Regions from separate parts of the Bacillus sp. 11C genome, predicted to be linked through region 1. Evidence: riboswitches for the same ligand, from Rfam matches in the RefSeq annotation. Region 1 holds a riboswitch; the other holds the start of a gene.
The links. A riboswitch is a leader RNA that binds a small molecule or an ion and turns the genes downstream of it on or off. The one in region 1 is predicted to bind S-adenosylmethionine.
Positions count from the first base shown of each region.

Region 2: another riboswitch for S-adenosylmethionine. It lies ahead of ACY3LV_RS15690 (bifunctional homocysteine S-methyltransferase/methylenetetrahydrofolate reductase); the one in region 1 lies ahead of mtnK (S-methyl-5-thioribose kinase).

Region 1 is NZ_JBUPVZ010000023.1:24,485-28,849, forward strand. Features, by position in the region: gene mtnA (S-methyl-5-thioribose-1-phosphate isomerase) at 1-479, opposite strand, end outside; gene mtnK (S-methyl-5-thioribose kinase) at 487-1,680, opposite strand; SAM riboswitch class I at 1,785-1,940, opposite strand; gene ACY3LV_RS20215 (carbon-nitrogen family hydrolase) at 2,024-2,803, opposite strand; gene mtnE (methionine-glutamine aminotransferase) at 2,898-4,091, shown strand; SAM riboswitch class I at 4,133-4,233, shown strand; gene mtnW (2,3-diketo-5-methylthiopentyl-1-phosphate enolase) at 4,318-4,365, shown strand, end outside.
Region 2 is NZ_JBUPVZ010000011.1:120,159-124,523, forward strand. Features, by position in the region: gene ACY3LV_RS15680 (GNAT family N-acetyltransferase) at 1-311, opposite strand, end outside; gene ACY3LV_RS15685 (GNAT family N-acetyltransferase) at 317-766, opposite strand; gene ACY3LV_RS15690 (bifunctional homocysteine S-methyltransferase/methylenetetrahydrofolate reductase) at 851-2,689, opposite strand; SAM riboswitch class I at 2,780-2,897, opposite strand; gene ACY3LV_RS15695 (YajQ family cyclic di-GMP-binding protein) at 3,004-3,495, opposite strand; partial or broken gene ACY3LV_RS15700 (CvfB family protein) at 3,594-4,365, shown strand, end outside.

The DNA.
Region 1 (4,365 bases):
CAGATCGTCATAATCCGGTCGCCTTTTTTGAAAAGCTGCAGGGCGTTTTGACCGATCATCCGGCACGTTTCCTCATCCTCGACCTGAATTTGAATCGCTTCATGGACAAGGTTTGTTTTTGCTTCATTTACGGAGATGGCGTTTTCGATCGAATGGCTCAGTCTCTCAAGGGCCCAAGATAAATTAATGGCGGTAGGCCGTGAGCTGTTTAAATACTGTTTGATGTCACACAGTCTGCGGCGGAATTCCGTGACATCACCTGTTTCAATGTCTTTTGCAGCAAGCGCAAGTCCAAAGGCAGCCGTAATGCCGATGGCGGGAGCGCCTCTTACTTTGAGCGTGACAATGGCGTTAAATACATCCTCTTTCGTCGTCAGCTCCACATATTCCGTCACCTCAGGAAGCTTTTGCTGATTTAAAATGGTAATGGCTGTTTCTTTCCACTCAACAGAACGCGGAACAGCAAATGAATGGGGCATAAATAGATCATTCCTTTACAAGTAACTTAAATAATTCAATAACATCTGTGATCGTTTTGAATTCCGAACGCTTTTCGATAAAGGCTGTGCCGGTTTCGAGCGCCAGACGTTTTCTGCCGATTCGTTTATCAAACGGCACGATCGTTTCCAGATCAGCCACATGGGCAAGGCCAATCGCGCGGCGTATCAGCTCGCAGCCTGCAAATCCGATCGCCTCTTCAAAAATATGACTGAGGGTGTCAGTAAGGTAACCGTCGATGTTGGCGTAAACATCCAGACTGTCCCTCTCCCAGGCTTCAGTGAATGTCTCTTGAAATGCTTCCCAGACCTGCTCGACATGGTGATATAATGGCTCTCTGTCATCACCGTCACGGCCGAGTGCGTTCAAAAATAAGTTGGAGATAAATTGGCCTATATCAAATCCGATCGGTCCGTAAAAAGCAAATTCAGGATCAATCACCTTTGTTTCAAGTTCGCTGGCGAAAATGCTTCCTGTGTGCAAATCACCGTGAATCAGCGTTTCTGCTGATGTTAAAAAACACTTTTTCAGTTTAGCGGCTTCGATTTTGACGTTGTCATTATTCCAGAGCTTTTCGACAAAAGGACGAAGCTCTTCTTCAAAATCATTTGTGTCATGGTCAAAGAAAGGATCTGTAAAAACAAGTCTTTCCGTAATGTCGCACAGCTCCGGGTTTGTAAACTGCTTAACAAGCTGTTTTTTTACCTTAGGTTCAAGCGCGTAATCTGAAGAATAGAAAAGGGTCTTTCCTAAAAATTCACCGATGTGCTGTGACAGGCGCGGATAGTTTTCGCCCTCAATGAGTCCTTTTCTTGCGATTTTTAAGTGAGAAAGATCCTCCATGACAGTAACTGCCATTTCTGTATCGGAATAAAACACTCTTGGAACCAGATGAGGGACATGCTCGCCTTGGCGGATGAGAGCGCTGCTTTCGATTCTGGCTCGATCGATTGTCAGCGGCCAGCTTTCTCCGACAACTTTTGCATAAGGAACCGCCTGTTTAATAATCAAAGCTCTGTCATGTTTTTGATCATAAATATGAAAAACGTAATTTAAGTTGCCGTCTCCGATCTCCTGGCATGTCAGCGTGCTTTTGCTTGGAAATAAGCCAAGCTTCACCGCAAGTGCCACAGCGGAGCTTTCATTTAACGTTTCGTATAAAGGTGTTTTTGTGACTGCCATTGTCATAACCTCCAATTATGTAATCTCTTGATATGTTTTCAGCTGAATGGCCGTAAAAAAGCCTCCTTCTCAGAGAGAAGGAGGCTTAACATATATGTCCGCCTCTCTTATCTCTCAGATCAGATCTGAAGGAATTAGCACCGTGCCTTATGAGACGAGCGTCTCGGCGCGAAAAAGATGCGCCCCATTTCACAATGGAATTACGGTCGGTTGCTGTTGGGGTCAAAAGGCCAAATCCCTCGCCCAACTCTCGATAAGAGAATATATTGATTTGTTGAACAATTCTAATTTATCAGTTGATGAACATAGTAACAGGTGTTTTAGTAAGTTGTCAATCTATTTTTTAATATAAATCTTTTCTGATATCATCGAAAACAGGAATGTTTTCCCGCACCTTAACGCTTTCCTGAAGGTCGATTTCCGCTCGGACAACGCCTTCTTCCCGGCCGCCTTCAGCTAGGACGCGCCCCCACGGATCAATAATCAGGCTATGCCCGGCAAATTCATTATTTGGATTTGAACCGGTGCAATTGCAGGCAGCGATAAAGCATTGATTTTCAATGGCCCGCGCAATAAGCAGGCTTTTCCAATGATCAAGGCGGGGAAGAGGCCATTCCGCAGAAATAAACAGCACGTTGGCACCTTTTGTCGTATGTTTTCTGATCCACTCCGGAAAACGGATATCGTAACAGATCAATCCTGAGCTTTTGACGCCATCAAGCTCAAAGTATCCGTCTTCGGAGCCGGCTGATAAATACACATGCTCATCCATCAGCTGAAAAAGATGGGCTTTCCTGTACTCTTTAATGATTTGTCCTTCCTTATCCGCGATGTACATTGTATTATAAACATCAGAATCCTTTCTGACAGCAACCGATCCGGCGATAATATGAACGCCATGTTTTTTTGCCGTATTCTTCAGCCAGCTCTGAGCAGAACGTCCGTCTTCATCAGCGAGCTCATCAAGGTTGGCCAGGTCATATCCGGTTGTCCATAGTTCAGGAAGAACAAGAACATCAGCATGTTTGCTTTCTTTTTCGATGGAGAATTCAGCCTTTTTTATATTTTCTGAAGGTTTTCCGTATGAAATATCAAATTGAAGACAAGATATCGTCCATTTCATCTTTTTATCACTCCACATTTTTCTTTACTTTTTTTATTTAACCATATATGATGATGGACTATCATTTCAAGATTTTTTTAGAAGGTGAGAATAGATGAAATTTGAACAATCTGATGTATTGAAGGAGCTGCCTCAACAATTCTTCGCTTCTTTGGTGCAGCAAGTGAACCGAAAGCTCGCAGAAGGACACGACGTCATCAATCTCGGACAGGGAAATCCGGATCAGCCGACTCCGGAACATATCGTCGAGGAAATGAAACGGGCTGTTGCTGATCCTGAAAATCATAAATACTCGTCTTTTCGCGGCTCATACAGTCTGAAATCAGCAGCGGCAGCATTTTATAAAAGAGAATACGGCATTGATCTTGACCCGGAAACTGAAGTCGCTGTATTATTCGGCGGGAAAGCCGGTCTGGTTGAGCTCCCGCAATGCTTGCTGAATCCCGGAGATACGATTTTAGTTCCAGATCCGGGCTATCCTGATTACTGGTCAGGTGTGGCACTCGCGAAAGCGAAGATGGAAATGATGCCGCTCATAGAGGACAGAGCGTTTCTTCCTGATTACAGCAGCATCGCCGCTGAAGTGAGGGAACAGGCGAAATTAATGTATTTGAATTATCCGAATAATCCGACCGGAGCCGTTGCTACCCCTGACTTCTTTGAAGAAACCGTGAGTTTTGCGAAAGAAAGCGGGGTCTGTGTCGTTCACGATTTTGCTTACGGCGCTGTAGGATTTGACGGCGGAAAGCCTTTAAGTTTTTTGCAAACTGAAGGTGCCAAGGATATCGGCATTGAAATTTACACGCTGTCAAAAACGTATAATATGGCAGGGTGGCGGGTCGGCTTTGCCGTTGGAAACGCTTCGGTCATTGAAGCGATCAATCTGTATCAAGACCATATGTTTGTCAGTCTTTTCAGAGCGACTCAGGAGGCTGCAGCGGCGGCACTGTTAGCTGATCAGACGTGTGTGGCGGAGCAAAATGCCCGATATGAAAGCAGGCGAAACGTTTGGATCGCGTCATGCCGGAAAATCGGCTGGGATGTGACAGCTCCGGCAGGTTCATTTTTTGCATGGCTGCCTGTGCCTGAAGGCTATACTTCCGAGCAGTTCTCAAACCTTTTGCTGGAAAAAGCGAATGTGGCGGTTGCAGCCGGAAACGGCTTCGGTGAATATGGCGAGGGCTACGTCCGAGTCGGGCTGCTGACAAGTGAAGAAAGACTGAAGGAAGCCGCTTATCGAATTGGGAAACTGAACCTGTTTACCCAAAAAAGCATTGACAAGACCTGATAACGATGGGATAATTCGAAATAATTTATAAAATCTATATTTTCTTATCAAGAGCAGGCAGAGGGACGAGCCCGATGAAGCCCGGCAACCGACTTGTAAAGCACGGTGCTAATTCTTGCAGCTGGCGGCTGAGAGATAAGATTCGGACGAGAAACGAAACCTCTTTAGACGCGATTGCTGTTTGAAGAGGTTTTTTTATATGGATGAAAATGAAAGGAGCTCTGGCATGAGTGAGTTATTGGCAACATATCTCCTGACCGAACCGGGAGCCGAT
Region 2 (4,365 bases), on a different contig from region 1:
CAAAGCCTGATGGTGGTGCTTTCATCCGTTTGGCTGATACACGCGTTTACCATCCGGCGCCCGAGACCGAGCCGTTTGTATTCCTTATCCACGATGACGAGTCCGATAGAAGCAAGACGGCCAAACAAAAACAAGCCGATACAGGAGATGATGTCTCCGCGGACATTTTGATAACCGAAAAAGCGTCCTTGTTGGACAAGCATCTTCAGCTCTTGTTCGCCATAATCCGGCCACCCGGCTTGCCTGCAAAGCCGCAATAGGCCGGGAATATGTTCTTCATGAAGCTCAATCAGCTCATCCATTACCTTCACACAGTTCACCTGCTTGTTCCGAGTTTTTTGTACATGACGATATGTTTGCCAATGCCGGGAACTTCAAATGGTTCGCCAAGTTCCTTCCATTCAAGCTTTGCGTAGTAGCCTTTGACATGGTATCTTGCATTGCACCAGACCGCCTGCACGCCTCTCTCGTCCAGCTTCTCCTCCGCGTGTTTGATCAGCGCGCTGCCGGCTTTTTGTTCGCGATATCCTTCAAGCGTCGCCATGCCCCTCAGCTGATATGCGGCTGAGGCTGTTAATAATGGCTGATGTTGAGGGGAAAAAGAAGCGATGCTGATGAGCGTTCCTTCAAAAAATACACCGAGATGAAAAGCGCCTTCCGCATGGTCCTGTTCATATTTGCATTGTTCGATGGATTGATGGGGACGCAGGATGCGCTGCCGGATGTCGTATGTATCTTCTGCGGAAATGGTTTTAACTTCAAGCATGATGTTCCTCCTCTTAAAAAGTTTTCTATATCGTAACATGAATCCGATTAGAAAAGACTGCCTGATTGACTCAGGCAGCCATATTTAACGCAAATAAATATTTTGGCGTTGTTCGTCTTTTTGCTGAATATACGTGGTGAGCTCAGCGGTTAAGTCAGATCTGAGAAAAGGCGTAATCAAGTAGATGCCGTTAAACAGCTCGCATGCCGCATCCAGAAGGGAATGTGCAATTGCAAGGCCTTCCGCTTTTTGCTTCTCTTTATCCTCACCTGCAAGAGCCATTTTTTCGCGAATAGAGTCTGACAGCTTAATCCCGGGAATTTCATTGTGGATGAATTCAGCATTCCGGCTGCTTGTGAGCGGCATAATGCCGATATAGATCGGCGTCTTCAGATGCTTTGTTTCGTTATGGATATCGACAAGCTGCTGCTCGGAATAGACAGGCTGTGAAACAAAATAATCGGCGCCGCAATCTATTTTTTTCTCCAGCCGTTTTACCGCTTTATCCAGATGGCGGACGTTAGGATTAAATGCGGCGGCGACTGAGAAATTCGTTTTCTTGCCAAGGGGTTTTCCGGACAGGGACAGCCCTTCATTGAACTGTTTGATCAGTCTGATTAAATCAAAGGATGTTAAATCATAAACAGACGTCGCCCCCGGGAAGTCCCCGATTTTAGAAGGGTCGCCTGTGATAGCCAGCACGTCATTCAGCCCTAATGTATCAAGGCCCATTAAATGTGACTGCAAGCCAATAATGTTTCGGTCACGGCACGTAATGTGGACAAGGGAGCGCATATCGAGCTGCTGCTTCACAAGGGCGCCGCAGGCAACATTGCTGATCCGCGGGGTCGCCAAGGAATTATCAGCGAGCGTCAGGGCGTCGATTCCCGCTTCTTTTAATTCAGCAGCGGCGGACAAAAACTTGTCAAAACTCAATTTTTTCGGCGGATCCAGCTCTACGATGATGGAGCGTTTTTCCGCCGCGATCTCATTCAGGCCGGGCTCTGTCCGCTCATGATGAACAGAGATAAATTCTTTCGCCCGGGTTTTGACTTCTTTTTCCGTAATCGGAGCAAGCCCGCCAACCGCTTCCGCCATCGCGCGGATATGATTCGGCGTGGTGCCGCAGCAGCCGCCGATAATCCGCGCGCCTTGCTTGCGGAATTCTGACGCGCTGTTTTGAAAATACGTGTCGTCAGTTTCATAGACGAGCCGTCCCTCTTCAAGCGAAGGAAGACTGCTGTTCGGATAAACTGATAAGAACACGTCATCAAAAATCGGCACTTCGCTGAGCGCTTCAATCATATGATAAGGGCCGAGCCGGCAGTTAATGCCGACGATATCAGCCCCGAGATCCGCAATCGATCGCAATGCTTCAGAAAGAGATGTTCCGTCCTGCAGTACGCCTTGCTCATGCATAGAGACATTGAGCATAATTGGAAGTCCAGTCTCTTTGCGCGCGATTTTCAGCACTTCACGGGCTTCTTCCAAATCATAATATGTTTCTAACAGCAAGCCATCCGGCTCTTCATGCAGCAGCAGGTACAGCTGCTCGCGAAAACTGCGTTTGATTTCGTCAAGGCTGTACGCGTTTTTATTAAATGTGCGGATGCCGCCCATCGTCCCAAGGACGTACGCATCGCCTGCTGAAGCCCGCGCGATTCTTACTGCCTCTTGATTCATTTTTTTAATGTCATCCTCAAGCCCGTGTCTCGATAATTTAATATAATTGGCCCCGTACGTATTCGTTTGAATGATGTCGGCTCCCGCCTCAACGTACGCTTTATGTATGCGCTGAATTTCCTCCGGCTTCGAAATGTTGAGCTCCTCGAAACATCTGTCAATGCCATAGGAGTAGAGGAGCGTCCCCATGGCGCCGTCACCGATTAACACCTGTTTTTGCAAATCTTCTAAAAGTCCCATTGTCTGCCTCCTTTATTCACATTCAGCAAGGAAAAAAGAGAAATAAAAAAAGTCCTCTTAAGAAGAAGACTTTGTCAGTGATTTTGTCTCTTCTTATCTTCCAAGCTGTTCGAGCTTGCTGGATTTAGCACCTTGGTCATGGCTGATCGCCATTACACCGGTTGCTGAAGCTTCGTCGGGCCAGTCCCTCTGCTTCTCTTGATAAGAACGGATATGAAGTTTTCGTGTTCAGGAAATGCCAAAAGATTCCGGGTTTTTTCCCTTTCTCCAAATTTACCGAAAATAAAGACAATAATCAATAGGATTCAGAAAATTTATCTGAAATTTATAAATTGAACGTCAATCGGCAGATCTGCATCCCGCACAGCTGAGATAATCTGCTGCAGGTCATCCTTGTTTTTTCCGGTGACGCGCACTTGATCATCCTGCACTTGAGACTTTACTTTCAGTCCGGAGTTTTTGATGATCATATTGACTTTTTTGGCATTATCTTTGTCAATGCCTTGAACAAGCTTTGCGCGCTGGCGCACCGTTCCGCCGGACGCGTTTTCAACCTTGCCGTAATCAATGTTTTTTGTCGGCACGTTTCGTTTAATCAATTTACTGACCAGCACATCTTTCAGCTGGCTTAATTTGAATTCGTCATCGGAAACGAGGACAAGCTCCTCTTTATCTAAAGAAATGTCGCTTTTGCTTCCTTTAAAGTCATAGCGTGTGCTGATTTCCTTCAATGCGATTTGGATCGCGTTTTGCACCTCAGGCAATTCCACCTTGGATACTATATCAAATGAACTTTCTTTTGCCATATGAAAACCTCCATAACATTTAACTTATGTGTTGATTATAGTAGAATAAAGAGAAACTTCCAACAGAACAAAGAATCAATTTGTGATGATTGGAAAAAATGTTAACAGCATCCGCAGAAAAATAAGCGGAACAGGAAGGACGATAGCATGAGACCAGGGCAGCAATTAACCTTGAGTATAGATCACCAAACGGACTTCGGTTACTTTTTAACCGACGGAGAAGACACGATTCTCTTACATAACAGTGAAATAACTGAGGATATCGAGGACAGAGACGAAGTAGAGGTTTTTATATACGTCGATCAGCAGGAAAGGCTTGCGGCCACGATGAGAATACCTGTCATCAGCGCGGATGAGTACGGCTGGGTCGAAGTGGTGGATAAAGTGGAAGATATGGGAGTATTCGTTGATGTCGGTTTATCTAAGGACGCGCTTGTTGCAACTGAGCATTTGCCGCCATACGAAGATGTCTGGCCGCAAAAAGGCGACAAGCTCTACTGTATGCTGAAAGTGACGAACCGGGGGCGCATGTTTGCCAAACCAGCGCCGGAAGACATCATCAGCGAACTGTTTACCGATGCCTCAGAGGATCTGATGAATAAAGAGCTGACAGGTACGGTGTATAGACTGATCGCAACAGGTTCATTCATTATCACGGACGACGGTATCCGCGGTTTTATCCATCCGTCAGAAAGAAAAGAGGAGCCAAGACTCGGTTCAAGAATCACGGGACGGGTGATTCAAGTAAAAGAAGACGGTTCAGTCAATATGTCGCTGCTTCCGAGAAAACAGGATGCATTGTCTGTAGATGCCGAATATATTCTGACGTATATAAGAACAAGAAACGGCGCTATGCCTTACGGCGACAAA